Regions from separate parts of the Streptomyces sp. NPDC111744 genome, predicted to be linked through region 3. Evidence: riboswitches for the same ligand, from Rfam matches in the RefSeq annotation. Region 3 holds a riboswitch; each other region holds the start of a gene.
The links. Region 3 has a riboswitch for cyclic di-AMP ahead of ACZ7OO_RS03755 (transglycosylase SLT domain-containing protein). Riboswitches for the same ligand answer to the same signal wherever they lie in the genome.

Region 1 (4,206 bases), on a different contig from region 3:
ACTGGACGCCCAACCCCGACCGCTTCCCGAACGGGCTCAGGCCCCTCGCGGACTATGTGCACGCCCTCGGTATGCAGTTCGGCATCTGGGTCGAACCCGAGATGGTCAACGCGGACAGCGACCTGTACCGCGCGCACCCCGACTGGGTCCAGTACCAGCAGGGACGGAAGCGGACGGAACTACGCAATCAGCTCGTCCTCAACCTCGCCCGCGAGGACGTCCAGGAGTACCTCTGGGAACAGCTCGACACCCTGCTGTCCAGCGCCCCGATCGACTACGTCAAGTGGGACTTCAACCGCTGCTTCACCGACGCGGGCTGGCCCGGCGAGCCGTACCCGCAGCGCCTGTGGGTCGACCACGTCCGCGGGCTGTACGCCCTGCTCGACCGGCTCCGGGCAGCCCACCCGAACGTCGCCATCGAGTCCTGCTCCGGCGGTGGCGGCCGGATCGACCTCGGCATCATGAGCCGCACCGACGAGGTGTGGACCTCCGACAACACCGACCCGCTGGACCGGCTCGCCATCCAGCACGGCTTCAGCCAGATCCACCCCGCCCGGGTGATGTCCGCCTGGGTCACCGACAGCCCGAACCATCAGCTCAACGGCCGGGTCAGCTCGCTGCGTTTCCGCTTCGTCAGCTCCATGGCGGGGGCGCTCGGCGTCGGCGGCGACCTCTCGCAGTGGACCGAGGAAGAGCTCGCCGAGGCCGGCCGCTGGGTGGAGCTCTACAAGGACATCCGGCCCCTGGTGCAGCGCGGCGACCAGTTCCGGCTGCGGCCGCCGACCGGCGGGCTCAGCGCGGTGCAGTACACGCTCGGCGACGAGACCGTGGTCCTCGCCTGGCTCCAGGCGCAGAGCTACGGCGAGCCGATGCCGGCGCTGCGACTGCAGGGGCTCGACCCGACAGCGTCGTATGAATGCCGTGAAACGGGCGAAGTGCACCGAGGTGCTGTTCTGTTGCATCATGGGCTGCGCACAGAGCTGCGCGGTGACCTGGATGCGGCAGTTCTCCGGCTGCGCCGCATCTGAGTCTTCTGTCCGAATTGGCTCCTTCATTGCAACTCGCTCTGGAATAGAGGGACGTGGCGTGACGTGCGTGAGGAGCGTCATATTCGTGACCGTCCGTCGCTCGTCATGTCCACGTACTTCCCGTGCTTTTCAAGGGGATCAGGAAAGCGAGGAAAGCCGGGATGCACGGAGGGCGACCGGGAATCCCCGTAACGGATCAAGCGAAACTCGGACAGCCGGAACCGATGGCTTGTCCGGGTGCGTCTTGCTCGCTTACGTTCGCCACGCATCCGGACGGAACGCCGAATCCTGCCGCCGCCCGGAATCCCCACACACACTCACCCGTGCACGGCAGGAGCGGGGGACCCACCAGGTATGACCGCCTGTTCCGGTTCCCGGGACGGCTAGGGGTACAGCCACGTCATCCCGCGTGGCCGGGCAGCTCCAGCCCGAACCCGACAGCTCACCTCGCAGGCGCCGGAGAGGAATGCGTCATGCCCGCGAAGGGTAAGCACCGCCGCCCCAAGACCCAGCGTTTCACCCGCTCCATGGCCGTCGCCGGAACCGGTGGCGCCGCGCTGGCTCTGCCGCTCATGGGGGCGACCGGCGCCCACGCGGCCACCGCGCAGTCCGTTTCCGAAAAGGCCACGCAGTCGCTTCCGATCATCGAGAAGACGGCTGTACGGAAGGCCGCCGTTCAGAAGTCGGCCGTTCAGAATTCCGCCACCGAGAATTCCACACACCACACCTACACGGTGGTGCCCGGCGACTATCTCTCGAAGATCGCCCGCGAGCAGAACGTCGACGGCGGCTGGCACCGGCTCTACGCCGACAACCGGCAGGCCGTCGGCGACAACCCCTCGCTGATCCACCCCGGTCTCAAGCTCACCCTCGGCGGCCGTCACACCACGACGACACGGACCCCGAACTCGGACTCCCGATCCGAGACGTGGTCCCACTCGCGGTCGTCCACCCCCTCCTCGTCCTCGTCCTCGTCGTCGTCCTCGAACTCGACCTTCTCCTCGGACACGTCGACGACGACGGCCTCCGGCTTCACCCTCCCGGTGACCGGTGCCACGGTCGGCACCGGCTACCACGTGGCCGGCAGCATGTGGTCCAGCGGTTACCACACCGGCGTCGACTTCGTCGTCCCGACCGGCACCCCGGTCAAGGCCGTCGGCGCGGGCACGGTCGTCACGGCCGGCTGGGGCGGTTCCTACGGCAACCAGGTCGTCATCAGGCTCGCCGACGGCTACTACGCGCAGTACGGCCACCTCTCCGCGCTCTCCGTCTCGGTCGGCCAGACCGTGACCGCGGGCCAGCAGATCGGTCTCTCCGGTGCCACCGGCAACGTGACCGGCCCGCACCTCCACTTCGAGATCCGGACCACCCCTGACTACGGCTCGGACGTCGACCCGGTCGCCTACCTCCGTTCGAAGGGCCTCGCCGTCGGCTGAACCGGCGCCTCCATCGATCTGACACGCACTCCGAAGGCCGGACCCCCGATCCCCGGGTCCGGCCTTCGGCGCGTTGCTTTCTCGTGACAGGAGTGTTCGGGTCGTCGACAGCGAAGGCGGGGCGGCGGCACAGTGATCCCGCCGGGTGCAAGCGCTTTCCGCTCATGCGCTCGCCCTCACTCGCGCCCCGACGGAAGGAACCCGCCGTATGACGACCACCCGCCGAGGCTTCGGAGCCCTGGCCGCCGGAGCCGCCCTCGCGGCCTTCGTGCCCGCTGGGCAGGCGAGCGCCGCGCACCGGCATCGCCGGCTGATCGCCCACGACGACTTCCGCCACGGTCTCGGCCAGTGGTTCGTGGAGCTGGAGCAGGGCGGCACGGTCGCCGCCTCGCACGGGGTCCTGGAGGTCGACGTGCCCGCCGGCGCCACCGTCTGGTTCCGGCGACGGCTGGAGGGGCCGTACGTCCTGGGGTACACCGCCACACCGGTGTCGGCGGGCGGCGCCAACGACCGCGTCTCGGACCTCAACAACTTCTGGAACGCCACCGACGTCCGTTCCCCTGACGACCTGTTCGCCACCCCGCGCGGTGGCGCGCTCGCCGAGTACGACTACCTGAAGACGTACTACGCCGGCTACGGCGCCAACTACAACACGACGACCAGGCTCCGCCGTTACGTCGGCGAGCCCGGCGTACGGCCGCTGGTCTACGACTACACCGAACCGCTCCTGGTCGCGAACCAGCCCAACCATGTGCGAATCGTCTCCGACGGCGGGGCTGTGCAATGGTGGAACAACGACCGACCGGTGTTCGACTACACCGACCTGGAGCCCTACAAGGGTGGGTACTTCGCGTTCCGTACCACCTGGAGTCACTTCAGGTTCAGTGACTTCGGCGTCTGGCGATCATCACGTCAACGTCGCTGATCAGAGCCTTATTCCAACCTTGGTGAAGTATTTAGAAGTGTCTTATCTCACCGCCAGTCAACCCCTTATTACGGTCGCGTAGGTCACAGTCAAAGGTGAATCATGGTCCGATGTGGCAGACGATTCGAAGAGTGACAAGGCATCAGTGATCGGGTCGTACGTGGCGGTGGGGGACAGCTTCACCGAGGGTGTCGGCGACCCCGGCCCCGACGGGGCGTTCGTCGGCTGGGCCGACCGGTTCGCGGTACTGCTGTCGGACCGGCGGCCCGAGGGCGACTTCGAGTACACCAACCTCGCGGTACGCGGGAAACTGCTCGACCAGGTCGTGGCGGACCAGGTGCCGCAGGCCCTGGAACTCGCCCCGGACCTGGTCTCCTTCTGCGCGGGCGGCAACGACATCATCCGCCCAGGCACCGACCCCGACGAGGTGGCCGAGCGGTTCGAGCGGGCCGTGGCCCAACTGACCGAAGCCGTCGGCACGGTACTGGTGACCACCGGGTTCGACACCCGTGGCGTGCCCGTCCTCAAGCATCTGCGCGGCAAGATCGCCACCTACAACGGGCATGTCCGGGCCGTCGCCGACCGTTACGGCTGCCCTGTCCTCGACCTGTGGTCCCTGAAGACCGTGCAGGACCGGCGGGCCTGGGACGGCGACCGGCTGCACCTCTCTCCCGAGGGGCACACGCGCGTGGCCCTGCGGGCCGGTCAGGTGCTCGGCGTCGAGGTGCCGGCCGACCCGGACCAGCCGTGGCCGCCGCTGCCGCCCCGCGGCACCCTGGAGGTCCGCCGCGACGACGTGCACTGGGCCCGCGAGCAC
Region 2 (4,206 bases), on a different contig from region 3:
GGTCCGTGAAGAAGATGCGGGGATATCTGGCCGAGCTGATCCACCGGAAGCGGGAGGCGCTGTCCGCCGAGCCCGCCCCCGGTGAGGACCTCATCTCCGGGCTCATCCGGGCCTCCGACGAAGGCGAGCACCTCACCGAGAACGAGGCCGCCGCCATGGCGTTCATCCTCCTGTTCGCCGGCTTCGAGACCACGGTCAACCTCATCGGCAACGGGACGTACGCCCTGCTCACCCATCCGGCACAGCGCCGCCGCCTCCAGGACTCCCTCGCCGCCGGCGAGCGCGGGCTGCTGGAGACCGGGGTCGAGGAACTGCTGCGCTACGACGGGCCGGTGGAGCTGGCCACCTGGCGATTCGCCACCGAGCCGCTCGGCATCGGCGGGCAGCGCATCGCGCCAGGCGACCCGGTCCTCGTCGTACTCGCCGCCGCGGACCGGGACCCGGAGCGGTTCGCCGAGCCGGACACGCTCGACCTCGCACGCCGGGACAACCAGCACCTCGGATACGGCCACGGCATCCACTACTGCCTGGGCGCCCCGCTCGCCCGCCTGGAAGGACAGACCGCGCTCGCCGCCCTCCTCAGCCGCCTCCCCGACCTGCGACTCGCGGTGGCGGAGAGCGAGTTGCGCTGGCGCGGCGGGCTCATCATGCGCGGACTGCGCACGCTCCCCGTGGAGTTCACCCCCCACGGCCGATGAGCCCACCACCGGCATCCACCACCGGCACGCCTCCCTCCGGCCTCCCACCGGCAAAGATGACCACTGTTCAAGTCTGTGATCTTCACGTGATCTGCGCGGCATTAACTTGTGACAAGTGATCGTCTGCCTATACGTTCACCCATCAGTGCGACGCCCCGGCGGGACCCGTCGCCGGTCACCGCTGTCGCTCGAAAGGTTTCCGCATGCTCTCCGGGAACGGTCGTCACCGTCGCCCCCGTCAGGCTCCGGCCATCCTCGTCGCGGCCGGCGTGACCGGCTCCGCCATCGCCATCCCGCTCCTCGGGGCGGCGAGCGCCAACGCGGCCGACGGCAGCACCTGGGACCGGGTGGCCGAGTGCGAGAGCGGCGGCTCCTGGAGCATGGACGCCGGCACCGGCTACTACGGCGGCCTGCAGATGTCCCAGGACGACTGGGACCAGTACGGCGGCCAGGAGTACGCCACCACGCCGGACCAGGCGAGCCGTTCGCAGCAGATCGCCGTCGCCGAGAAGATCCTCGCCGACCAGGGCACCAAGCCCTGGCGGACCTGTGCCCTACTCGCCGGCCTCTCCTCGGACGACGCCTCGGTGAACGTCGACACGGGCCTCGGCGGATCGGACAACACGTCGGGCACATCCGACTCGTCCTCCGGGTTGTCGGATTCGTCCTCTTCATCTGGTTCATCCGGCTCATCGGATTCCGGCTCGTCCAACCCCTCCTTGGGTGCCGCGGACTCCGGAGCCGGCTCCGCCACCCCGTCCCCGAGCGCGAGTGGGGACTCGGGTACGGGCACCCCTGCCGACTCCACCAAGGCGGACAAGTCGAGATCCAACGGCTCCGGCACCTCGAAGGCGAGTGAGAACCCCGTCACGTCCGAAGCTGATGAGTCGGACAATTCATGGCAGACCGGCGGCTCTTGGAGCCTTGTCGACACGGGAGCCGTCAGTGGCGGTGGCAAGCATCGCGGCGGCACGGCGGACGAAAACGTGACAAACGGTCAGAGTGCGACTTCTTCCGGCCGTCACGCCTCCCGTGACGCCGGCACCTACACCGTCCGGGACGGCGACACCCTCGCCTCCATCGCCGACTCCCTTGGCCTCGAAGGAGGATGGCGCGCGCTCTATGCCGCCAACAAGGCCGACATCGGCACCGACCCGAACCACGTCGCCCCCGGTCAGACCCTGAAACTCGGCACCGAAACGAACGCGGACTAGCGGGAGTTGGCGCTCTCGAACCGCCCCACTTAGAAGTCAAATGTCCGGTTTGGCGAAAGTGTGGGATGAGTCTCAGAAGCCCTGATCATCTTTGAAATTCACCTGATCGCCTGTTTACGGTCGAGGCCGCTCGTCACCACGAGCCCCGGCCGTCGCAACGCCGAGTCCTGCCAGCGGCTGCCCGGGAACAGTCGTCGCGTAAAGCGCCGTAGGCAGGAGCGGGGGACCCAAGGTAAGTGCCAGGACCGGTAGTTGAGGCTGCCGTGTCCGGCTCGGGGTGAAGCCGCGCACCGCGAGGTGTGCGGCCGGGCAACTCAACCGGCCCGAACCCGACAGCTCACCTCGCAGGCGTCGGTGAGGGGATCCACCATGCTGTTTTCCGGCAAGGGCAAGCACCGTCGTCCGTCCAAGGCCACCCGCGCCGCCGCGCTCGCCGGCGTCACCGGTGTCGCCATCGCCGCCCCGCTGATGGCGTCCGGCACCGCCTCCGCCGCCACCGCCTCCGAGTGGGACGCCGTCGCCCAGTGCGAGTCCGGCGGCAACTGGGCCATCAACACCGGCAACGGCTACTACGGCGGCCTGCAGTTCTCCGCCTCCACCTGGGCCGCGTACGGCGGCACCCAGTACGCCGCGCAGGCCAACCAGGCCGGCAAGGCGCAGCAGATCGAGATCGCCGAGAAGGTCCTCGCCGCGCAGGGCAAGGGCGCCTGGCCGGTCTGCGGCACGGGCCTGTCCGGCGCCGCCTACACCGGCAGCAGCTCGTCCTCCAGCTCCAGCTCGTCGAACAGCGGCACCAGCAGCCGTACGACCGACACCCAGGCCGCCTCCCGCTCCGCCGAGCGTCCCGCCGCCAAGAAGACCGTCACCACCCCGACCGGCAAGAAGGTCAAGAAGGGCGACGGCGAGTACAAGGTCCTCAAGGGCGACACGCTCAGCTCGATCGCCGAGAAGCACAAGGTCAAGGGCGGCTGGCAGGCGCTGTTCAAGCTGAACAAGGACATCGTCGACGACGCCGACTTCATCTACCCGGGTCAGCAGCTGCACCTGAAGTAAGCGCCCGAAGTAATACGCGGGCGCCGGCTGAAGCACAGCGCCCGCACAGCCGTGCTCCTCATAGTGAGGAGCACGTGCGGGCCACCCCCGTCCCCCACGAGCCCCCGCTCCGGTGCGTTTTCCCCCGAACGCACCGGGGCGGGGTTTCTCATTGCCGTCCGCCTGCCGTCCGCCTGCCGTCCTCGCGCGGTCCTCCCCTTGACCCGCTCTTCTTCCGTTCTTCATCGGGCCCCCCTTTGTTCCGCGCATGAACAATGGGTACCGTCTGTGTGTCCACGGGCCGGTCGGTCGGCTGGCTGACGGCCCCGGGACGGTTAGGCTCTAGTCGCAAGGCTGAGCAAGGGCCGACAAGGCCCGCGTGCGCCCGCACAACCAGCGTCACATCCCAAGAAGGAGATGCTCGTGCCGTCCATCGACGTCGTCGTAGCCCGGGAAATCCTGGACTCCCGAGGCAACCCCACGGTCGAGGTCGAGGTCGGCCTCGACGACGGCAGCACCGGTCGTGCCGCCGTCCCGTCCGGCGCCTCCACGGGCGCCTTCGAGGCCATCGAGCTCCGCGACGGTGACCCCAACCGCTACCTGGGCAAGGGCGTCGAGAAGGCCGTCCTCGCCGTGATCGAGCAGATCGGTCCGGAGCTGGTCGGCTACGACGCCACCGAGCAGCGCCTGATCGACCAGGCCATGTTCGACCTGGACGCCACCGACAACAAGGGCTCGCTCGGCGCCAACGCCATCCTCGGCGTCTCCCTCGCCGTCGCCCACGCCGCCTCCGAGGCCAGCGACCTGCCGCTGTTCCGCTACCTGGGCGGCCCCAACGCGCACCTGCTGCCGGTGCCGATGATGAACATCCTCAACGGCGGCTCGCACGCGGACTCCAACGTGGACATCCAGGAGTTCATGATCGCCCCGATCGGCGCGGAGTCGTTCTCCGAGGCGCTGCGCTGGGGTGCCGAGGTCTACCACACCCTGAAGAAGGTCCTGAAGAACAAGGGCCTGTCCACCGGCCTCGGCGACGAGGGCGGCTTCGCCCCGAACCTGGAGTCCAACCGCGCGGCCCTCGACCTCATCCTCGAGGCGATCAAGCAGGCCGGCTACGTCCCGGGCGAGCAGATCGCGCTGGCGCTCGACGTCGCCGCGTCCGAGTTCTACAAGGACGGCAAGTACGAGTTCGAGGGCAAGTCCCGCTCGGCCGCCGAGATGACCGAGTACTACGAGGAGCTCGTCTCCGCGTACCCGCTGGT
Region 3 (4,206 bases):
TTTCGATCACCGATAGCGCCCACCGTTACACCCCGGGCGCTATCGGATCACGACCGGTATGTTTTGATCAGCCGATACGACCTGACATCCAATGACTTAACAGGAAGTACCGCCAGTTGTCCCGAACCGGGGCTCAAGTCGTGTCCCGGGCCGGAGGGGGAACCGCGTCCCCGACCAGTGCCGTCACCGGGTCCGACGGCGGGCCGTCCCACAGAGCGCCGACCACGGACGGTCATGTCTTCTCCGACCGACGTCACCTGCCCGGAGGTACCCCCTTCGCGGCCCGTCAAAGCCGACGGGGTTCAGATCGAGTCGATCCGTACCCCTACATCCGTCCCCTACGAGATCACGCACGAGGACCTCCGCACCCCCCTTCATCCCCTTCGCCGTCCGAACGCCGTTCCCCCGCGCGCGTGGCGCCCACGGACGGACGAGACCGCCCCCGCACCGCTCGAAGACCTCCCCCGCCGAGCTCACCGACCGGACGAGCCCACGCGGCCGCCGGCGCCGACCGCGCCCGATGGGTCATGGACATGCCTCGGTCGGCCGACAGGCCCCGCGACCGTCGAGCGGCCGGCATCCCCCGGGACGGCTGCATCTCCCTCCGGGTGACGGCCCTCGCGCCCGAGCCGCTCAAAGCGGTCGCCGTGCACTCCACGGACGGCCGCTATGACAACGACGCGTGGGGCGGCGGAGGTTCCCCTCTCACGGTGGACACGCGCGCATGGACAGCCGCCTCGCCCGCCGCCGGGTCGGTGGGCCCGCCGATCCCTCCTCCAACGTGACCGGAATCACGTACGCCCGCCGGGGCCCACGCACGTGAACTCCACGCCGGCTCGGAGGACTTGGGCCGACCCGTCGCCGTGGAGGAATCCGAACGGACGTAGCCGACGGGCGCCGACCTCCCGGCCGCGGTCGATCAGCGGACGCGCGTACCCGGACCGTGCAGAGTTCACGAGGGGCGCACCGGAGACGTACACGACCGGATGAACCAGCTGAAACAGATGAACTGGACGAGCAGCGCCCACTGCCCACCCGCATCCGGTCTGGCCCGTCGGTTCGCTTACCGAGCCACAATTCCACCGAATTAGACAATTCGGGCAATACCCGAAATCACCTGTGATGCACGCCACTCTTCTCGCCTCAATTGGGGCAATCCACGCAAATAATGGCGGAGCGCTTTTCCACCGATGCCCGGAAAAACGGACTTCACGAATCCCTCATGTCTGATTTGCCGCGATTGCCACTTCGTGAAGTGGGTCACGTCGGTCGGGAGGCCGTAAAGGCTAGGACGAACCTTTCTTTCCGTTCCCTGTGGGCGAGTTGTGGCTTGGCAGCCGCAAAGGATCAAGTACCCCATACGACTCAGATCAAGGTCAATCGGTGTGTTGTGTGAATCCAGCACTTGTTCCGGACATGTGCTCTCGCATACGTTCCCGCTCGCCGGGCGGACGCCGAATCCTGCCGCCGCCCGTCGTGACCCATCGACGAGTCCATTCGCACGGCAGGAGCGGGGGATCCAGGTAAGTCGCCGGACCGGGCGGCCGACGTCAACGACGGACGTCGTACCGGAACGGCTAGGGGTGAAGTCGCCTCGCCTTCGGGCGGTGCGGCCGGGCACTCCCCGCGCCCGAACCCGACAGCTCACCTCGTAGGCGACGGAGAGGAACTTCGCCATGTCTGCTGCCACTCAGCACCGCCGTCCCCGCCGTAACCGCATCGTCCGCACGCTTGCCATCGCCGGCACCGGCGCCGCCGTTCTCGCCCTCCCGCTCATCGGGGCGACCACCGCCTCCGCCGCCACCTCCACCTCGACGGCCTCGACGACGCTCGCCGGGTACCCGAACAACCTCGACGGCTGGATCCGCGAGTCGCTCGCGATCATGGCCGAGAAGCACATCCCCGGCAGCTACAACGGCATCTACCGCAACGTGATGCGTGAGTCGTCCGGCAACCCGCAGGCCATCAACCTCTGGGACTCCAACGCGGCCGCCGGCATCCCGTCCAAGGGCCTGCTCCAGGTGATCGACCCGACGTTCAAGACCTACCACGTGGACGGCACGTCGTTCGACATCTACGACCCGGTCGCGAACATCACCGCCGCCTGCAACTACGCCGCCGCGCGGTACGGCTCGATGGACAACGTGCACGGCGCGTACTGACCGGCGCCGTCAGCTGAAGAGTCTTTCGAGGACGACGGCGATGCCGTCGTCCTCGTTCGACAAGGTGATCTCGTCGGCCACCGCCTTGAGTTCGGGATGGGCGTTGGCCATGGCCACCCCGTAGGACGCCCAGTCGAACATGGGCACGTCGTTGGGCATGTCACCGAAGGCGACGGCCTGTTCGGGGCTCAGCCCCAGGTGGTCGGCGGCCAGCGCCAGCCCGGTCGCCTTGGTCACCCCGCACGGCTGGAGCTCGACGGTCCCCGGCCCCGACATGGTGACCGTCGCCAGCGATCCCACCACCGCGCGCGCGGTGGCCGCCAGTTCGTCGTCGGAGAGGGTGTGGTGGCGCAGCAGCACCTTGCTGATGGGCGCGCACCACAGGTCGTCACGCCGGTCGACGCGCAGCGCGGGCAGCGTGGGGTGGGGCATCAGATAGCCCGGCTCGATGAGCGTGAGCCCGTCCACGCCGTCCTGGTCGACCGCCGCGTACACCTGTCCGACCTCGGCCTCGATCTTGCCGAGGGCGGTCTCCGCCAGCTCCCGGTCCAGGGTGACCGACCACAGCAGTCGGGCTGTGCCGGCGTCGTACACCTGCGCTCCCTGGCCGCAGACCGCGAGTCCCGTGCAGCCGAGGTCGTCCAGGAGGGGGCGCACTCTCGGCGCGGGGCGCCCGGTCACCACGAGATGCCGGGCGCCGGCCCGGCCGGCCCGCGCGAGCGCGGCGAGCGACCGTTCCGACAGGGTGTCGTCGGCGCGCAGCAGCGTGCCGTCCAGGTCGGTGGCGATCAGTGAGTACGGGGTGGGTGCGACCATGATCAGAGAATACGGACAGCACGCCTCGGAGACTCACTGTGCGTTTCGGCCTCAAGTGGCGCCCGCCGCCTCCGTGATGGGGCGTTGTCAGTGGGCCACGTTACGTTGGCGGTGGGTTGATGGCACCGATCGGACGGGGCGGGCGTAGGACGGACAGACCGGGGGTCTCCCGCGCGCATCTGCTGGAGTCGGCGTCCGACGCGCTGGAGCGGCTTCCGCGGGCGCTGCGGCCGGAGATCTACGCCGTCGTTCCGTATCCGTCGTGTCGACGACGACGAGCGCAGACCGTACGTGGCGGCCGGCGACGACACCGAGAGCCAGTACGAGGCCGAACGGGACCCGGCGGACCCCGGCGAGGCGCGCTGGAACTACGGGCGTTGGCTCCTCGGTGGCTTCGAGATGCTCGGCAACTGTCCTGGGGACCCGGTCGGCGGCGTGCTGTCCACCGAGGAGGTCCGGCGGCTCGGACTCTGGTTCGACGGGGACGGCGAGAACGCCGAACTGGACGCGAGGCGAGCTGTTGGGGCTGCACTTCGCCGACGCGTGCGTACGGCTGACGCATGATCCGCATGCCGGGGGCCGCATCGAGAAGGTCCTCGGGCGACCGCTGCCGGTGGTGGCCTTACATGTACTGCCCGGGAAGGGAGGTCGAGGCCACGGAAGCCGCCAATCCGCCCGGGTCGATCGAGGAGTTCCTGGCCTGGCAGCCGCGGCCGAGGCGGCACAGCCCCGGGGCGGGGGTGGCGGCCCGGCCCGCGGAGGCGGGTGTCGGCCCGGATCCAGGGGCGGCTGGCGGCCTGGCCCCCAGTGCGGGTGGGCGGCGCCGGATCCGGGGCGGTGGGCGGGGCGGGCGTCAGGCGTGGGCAGCCGCCAGGTGTTTGGCCCGCACCTGGGCGCCCGCCTCGGCCGCGAGAGCCGCCGTCTCCAGCGCGGACTGTCCGGCACCGACGACGATCAGTTCCTTGCCGGAGCAGCGGGTCAGGTCGTGGTGCTGGGAGCTGTGTGAGACGGGGCCGTGGGCCCGTCCGCCGCCGCTTTCGCGAGCACCGCGGGGAGATGGGCGAGTCCCGACAGGCCGGTGGCGACGACGACCGCGCGGGCGGTGAACAACTCTCCCGAGTCCAACTTCAGTTCGAACCCGGCCGCCTTGTCGCGGTCCCCGGAGACCACCCGCACCCGCTCCAGCTCGGGCACCAGCTTCTGCTGGAACCACTCGCCGTAGCCGATG
Region 4 (4,206 bases), 190 kb from region 3:
AATGCGATGCCGTGCAAGTGAGTAGCGGCGGGCGCCGAGGGAGGGGCCGGTGCCCGGTGCCCCATGGGGCCCTGATTAGGCTCCGGGGCCATGGACGTACTCATCCATCTCTTCGTCGGCCTGCACATCATCGGCATTGCCGCGCTCCTCGGCGGCTTCCTCACCCAGATGAAGGCGATGGGTCAGGGCACGGCCCGGTTCGTCCCCGGGATGCTGCACGGCGCGTTCACCATGCTCGCGACCGGTGTGATCCTGGTCGGCCTCAACGAGGCCGACGACCACCACGTCAACACGATCAAGATCGGCGTGAAGCTCGCGCTGCTGATCGTGATCCTCGGGCTCGTCTATGTGAAACGGGACGACGAGAAGGCGGAGAAGGGCGCCTTCGGCCTGGTGGGCCTGCTGACCATGGCGAACATCTTCATCGCCGTGCTGTGGACGTGACCCTCAGGAAGCCCTCCTGAGGGCGGCGCGAGTCGCGCCGCGTCGGCGGCCGCCGCCAGTGTGGACCCCAGCACGGCCGGCCACCGCCGTCGCCGCCACGGCGTGAGTGAGCCCGGCGTCGCCGCCTTCGCCACCCACCGCGAACGGTCCTCCAGCAGCCGTACGACGCACTCCGCGGCCAGCCCCGCTCGGGCCACGCAGGCCAGAGCCAGTGCGGCCCAGGCACGCCCTTCTAGCGCGCCCACGCCCCCTCAGGCCGGTCGCACCACGCTATGGATGATCGACTCGCCCCCGTAGTAGATCGACTCCTCCCGGACGTACGCGCCGGGCTTCGGGGCGTGGATCATCATGCCGTTGCCGATGTAGATGCCGACGTGGGTGACGTCGTCGTAGAAGACCAGGTCACCGGGCTGGGCGTCGGCGAGGGAGACCGTCGTGCCGGCGTTCACCTGGTCGTACGTGGTGCGCGGCAGGGAGACGCCGGCGGCCTTCCAGGCGGCCTGGGAGAGGCCGGAGCAGTCGTAGGAGCCGGGGCCGGTGGCGCCCCAGACGTACGGCTTGCCGATCTGCGCGCGGGCGAAGGCGATCGCCTTGGTGGCCTTTGTCGCATAGGAGGCGTCGGAGGAGGAAGAGGCGGAGGAAGAGGCGGAGCCGCCGGAGGACGGCGTCGATGACGACGAACCTTCCTGCTTCGCGGCCGCCGCCTGCTGCTTCGCGAGCTCCGCCGCCTTGAGCGCCGCCTCCGCCTGCTGCCTCTTCGCGATCTCCGCCAGCCGGGCCTTCTCCTGGGCCGTCAGCTGCGACAGCAGCTCCCGCGCGGAGGCCAGCTTCGTCTGGACGGTGGTCTTGGCGGTCTTGAGGTCGTTCTGGGTCTCGGTGAGCGTCTCCAGGCTCCTGGCGGCCTCCTGCCGCTTCTTCATGGTCGCGGACTGCTGTGTGGCGTAGTCGTCGACCGCGTCCTTCTGGCGCGAGGTCAGCCGGCTCATCAGCTGCGTCTGGTCGAAGTAGTCCTGCGGGCTGTCCGCGAGCAGGAAGGTCGCCGTGTCGGGCGCACTGGCCCCGGTCCGGTACTGGGCCGCGGCGAACGAACCCAGTTCCTCACGCGCCTTGTTGAGCCGGTCCGTCCGCTCGGCGACGTCGTCGAGCAGGGTGTCGACCTGCTTGCGCTGCCTGCCGGTCTTCTCCTTGGCCGCGTTGTACTTCTCGGTCGCCGACTCCGCCTGCCGGTAGAGGGCGTCGACCTTCTTCTCGACCTCCTCCAGGCTGGGCTTGCCGTCCTCGGAGGGCGCGGCGTTGGCCGTCTGGGAGAGCAGGGCCACGGAGGTGAGAGCGGCGGTGGCCAGAGCGGGGGTGCGTATGCCTACGCGCGTTGCGGACGGACGCGACTTGCGGTGCGACGCCAACGGGGGCGACTCCTTCCATGCTCCGCCTACCGAGTTAGCTGTCGGGTTCGGGCGGGTGGTTCGGAAGGGTTGCCCTACGGTTCGCTCCCGGTGGGAAGTCGGGACCGATTCACCCCAAGGTCGGTGTGGGTCCCCGGCTCCGGGTGCGCGGTGGCACCCTGGACTCGGCGGAGGCCGTGCGGCCCGGCGACGTTCGCCGGTGGGGGTCGTACGGCCTGGTCGGCACGCTAGCCAACTCGTGTGCTCTGTGTGAAGGTTGATGTGCGATATGCCCGATACATTTTCGTGACCTTGGTGTTGCTGCCCGGCCGGATCGGTTGATCAAGCGGGGTATGGGGTGACTTGTCCGGAGCGGTCGAGTGGCCCGCGCTCCCGGTGGGTGGGCGCGCGCATGCTCACGGCGTGTGATCGCAGACCGTGAGGGGTTGATTCTGTTGGGTGACCGGGGCGAGTTTCCGGGGTGGGGACCGGTTGTCGGTGGGGCGCCCTAGACTCGGAGAGCGATGAGCAGCCTCTTTGACGACAGCTTCCTGGCGAGCCTCCAGCCCCCGCGCGGCCACGAGGAGGAGTCCCCGCCGCCGCCCGAGGACGAGCACGTACCGGAGCCGATTCCGGACGATCTGTTCGGCGGGAAGTTCGACGCGCCTCCGGACCGTGACGCCTACTACCGCGACGGCGCCGCCCGCCCGGCCCTGGACCCGGCCGCGCTCCTGGAGGGGCTGAACGACAACCAGCGGGCGGCGGTCGTGCACGCCGGCTCCCCGCTGCTCATCGTGGCCGGTGCCGGCTCCGGCAAGACGCGCGTGCTCACGCACCGCATCGCGCATCTGCTCGGCGCGCGGAGGGTGCACCCGGGCCAGATCCTCGCGATCACCTTCACCAACAAGGCCGCGGGCGAGATGAAGGAGCGAGTCGAGCACCTCGTCGGCCCGCGCGCGAACGCGATGTGGGTGATGACCTTCCACAGCGCGTGCGTGCGGATCCTGCGCAGGGAGAGCAAGAAGCTCGGCTTCACCTCCTCCTTCTCGATCTACGACGCAGCCGACTCCAAGCGCCTGATGGCCCTGGTCTGCCGCGACCTGGACCTCGACCCCAAGCACTTCCCGCCCAAGTCCTTCAGCGCCAAGATCAGCAACCTCAAGAACGAGCTGATCGACGAGGAGGACTTCGCCGCCCAGGCGAGCGACGGATTCGAGAAGACCCTCGCCCAGGCCTACGCCCTCTACCAGTCGCGGCTGCGCGAGGCGAACGCCCTGGACTTCGACGACCTGATCATGACGACGGTCAACCTGCTGCGCGCCTTCCCGGACGTCGCCGAGCACTACCGCCGCCGCTTCCGGCATGTCCTGGTCGACGAGTACCAGGACACCAACCACGCCCAGTACGCACTCGTGCGCGAGCTCGTCGGCACCTCCGAGCACCCCGTCGACGTGCCGCCGGGCGAGCACGACCTCCAGCCCGCCGAACTGTGCGTGGTGGGCGACGCCGACCAGTCGATCTACGCCTTCCGGGGCGCGACGATCCGCAACATCCTCCAGTTCGAGGAGGACTACCCGAACGCGACGACGATCCTCCTGGAGCAGAACTACCGCTCCACGCAGACGATCCTCTCCGCCGCCAACGCGGTCATCGAGCGCAACGAGTCCCGCCGCCCGAAGAACCTGTGGACCAACGCCGGCGCGGGCGCGCAGATCACCGGCTATGTCGCCGACACCGAGCACGACGAGGCGCAGTTCGTCGCCGACGAGATAGACCGTCTGACGGACGCGGGCGAGGCGAAGGCGGGCGATGTCGCCGTCTTCTACCGCACCAACGCTCAGTCCCGTGTCTTCGAGGAGATCTTCATCCGCGTCGGCCTGCCCTACAAGGTCGTCGGCGGTGTCCGCTTCTACGAGCGCAAGGAGGTCCGGGACGTCCTGGCGTATCTGCGCGTACTGGCCAACCCGGAGGACTCCGTCCCGCTGCGCCGGATCCTCAACGTCCCCAAGCGTGGTATCGGCGACCGCGCGGAGGCGATGATCGACGCCCTCGCCCAGCGCGAGAAGATCAGCTTCCCGCAGGCGCTCAAGCGCGTCGACGAGGCGTACGGCATGGCCGCGCGGTCGACCAACGCGGTCAAGCGGTTCAACACGCTGATGGAGGACCTGCGTACGGTCGTGGAGTCCGGCGCCGGACCGGCCACCGTGCTCGAAGCGATCCTCGAACGCACCGGCTACCTCGCCGAGTTGCAGGCCTCCACCGACCCGCAGGACGAGACCCGGATCGAGAACCTCCAGGAACTCGCCTCCGTGGCACTGGAGTTCGAGCAGGAGTCCGGGGAGGGCGAGGCGTCGGGCGGGCTGTCCGACTTCCTGGAGCG

Region 1: linked by a shared signal. The riboswitch ahead of ACZ7OO_RS23745 (M23 family metallopeptidase) and the one ahead of ACZ7OO_RS03755 (transglycosylase SLT domain-containing protein) in region 3 are both predicted to bind cyclic di-AMP.
Region 2: linked by a shared signal. The riboswitch ahead of ACZ7OO_RS18650 (transglycosylase family protein) and the one ahead of ACZ7OO_RS03755 (transglycosylase SLT domain-containing protein) in region 3 are both predicted to bind cyclic di-AMP.
Region 4: linked by a shared signal. The riboswitch ahead of ACZ7OO_RS02860 (C40 family peptidase) and the one ahead of ACZ7OO_RS03755 (transglycosylase SLT domain-containing protein) in region 3 are both predicted to bind cyclic di-AMP.

The regions. Positions count from the first base shown of each region.
Region 1 covers NZ_JBVKCG010000010.1:251,198-255,403, forward strand. The annotation lists gene ACZ7OO_RS23740 (alpha-galactosidase) at 1-1,028, shown strand, start outside; cyclic di-AMP (ydaO/yuaA leader) riboswitch at 1,337-1,497, shown strand; gene ACZ7OO_RS23745 (M23 family metallopeptidase) at 1,502-2,464, shown strand; gene ACZ7OO_RS23750 (DUF6250 domain-containing protein) at 2,673-3,389, shown strand; gene ACZ7OO_RS23755 (SGNH/GDSL hydrolase family protein) at 3,535-4,206, shown strand, end outside.
Region 2 covers NZ_JBVKCG010000007.1:228,764-232,969, reverse strand. The annotation lists gene ACZ7OO_RS18660 (cytochrome P450 family protein) at 1-698, shown strand, start outside; gene ACZ7OO_RS18655 (transglycosylase family protein) at 902-1,912, shown strand; cyclic di-AMP (ydaO/yuaA leader) riboswitch at 2,107-2,278, shown strand; gene ACZ7OO_RS18650 (transglycosylase family protein) at 2,282-2,965, shown strand; gene eno (phosphopyruvate hydratase) at 3,362-4,206, shown strand, end outside.
Region 3 covers NZ_JBVKCG010000001.1:788,304-792,509, forward strand. The annotation lists cyclic di-AMP (ydaO/yuaA leader) riboswitch at 1,476-1,673, shown strand; gene ACZ7OO_RS03755 (transglycosylase SLT domain-containing protein) at 1,677-2,162, shown strand; gene ACZ7OO_RS03760 (HAD family hydrolase) at 2,172-2,978, opposite strand; gene ACZ7OO_RS03765 (hypothetical protein) at 3,270-3,542, shown strand; partial or broken gene ACZ7OO_RS03770 (FAD-dependent oxidoreductase) at 3,862-4,206, opposite strand, start outside.
Region 4 covers NZ_JBVKCG010000001.1:602,593-606,798, reverse strand. The annotation lists gene ACZ7OO_RS02865 (hypothetical protein) at 91-444, shown strand; gene ACZ7OO_RS02860 (C40 family peptidase) at 696-1,847, opposite strand; cyclic di-AMP (ydaO/yuaA leader) riboswitch at 1,856-2,027, opposite strand; gene pcrA (DNA helicase PcrA) at 2,351-4,206, shown strand, end outside.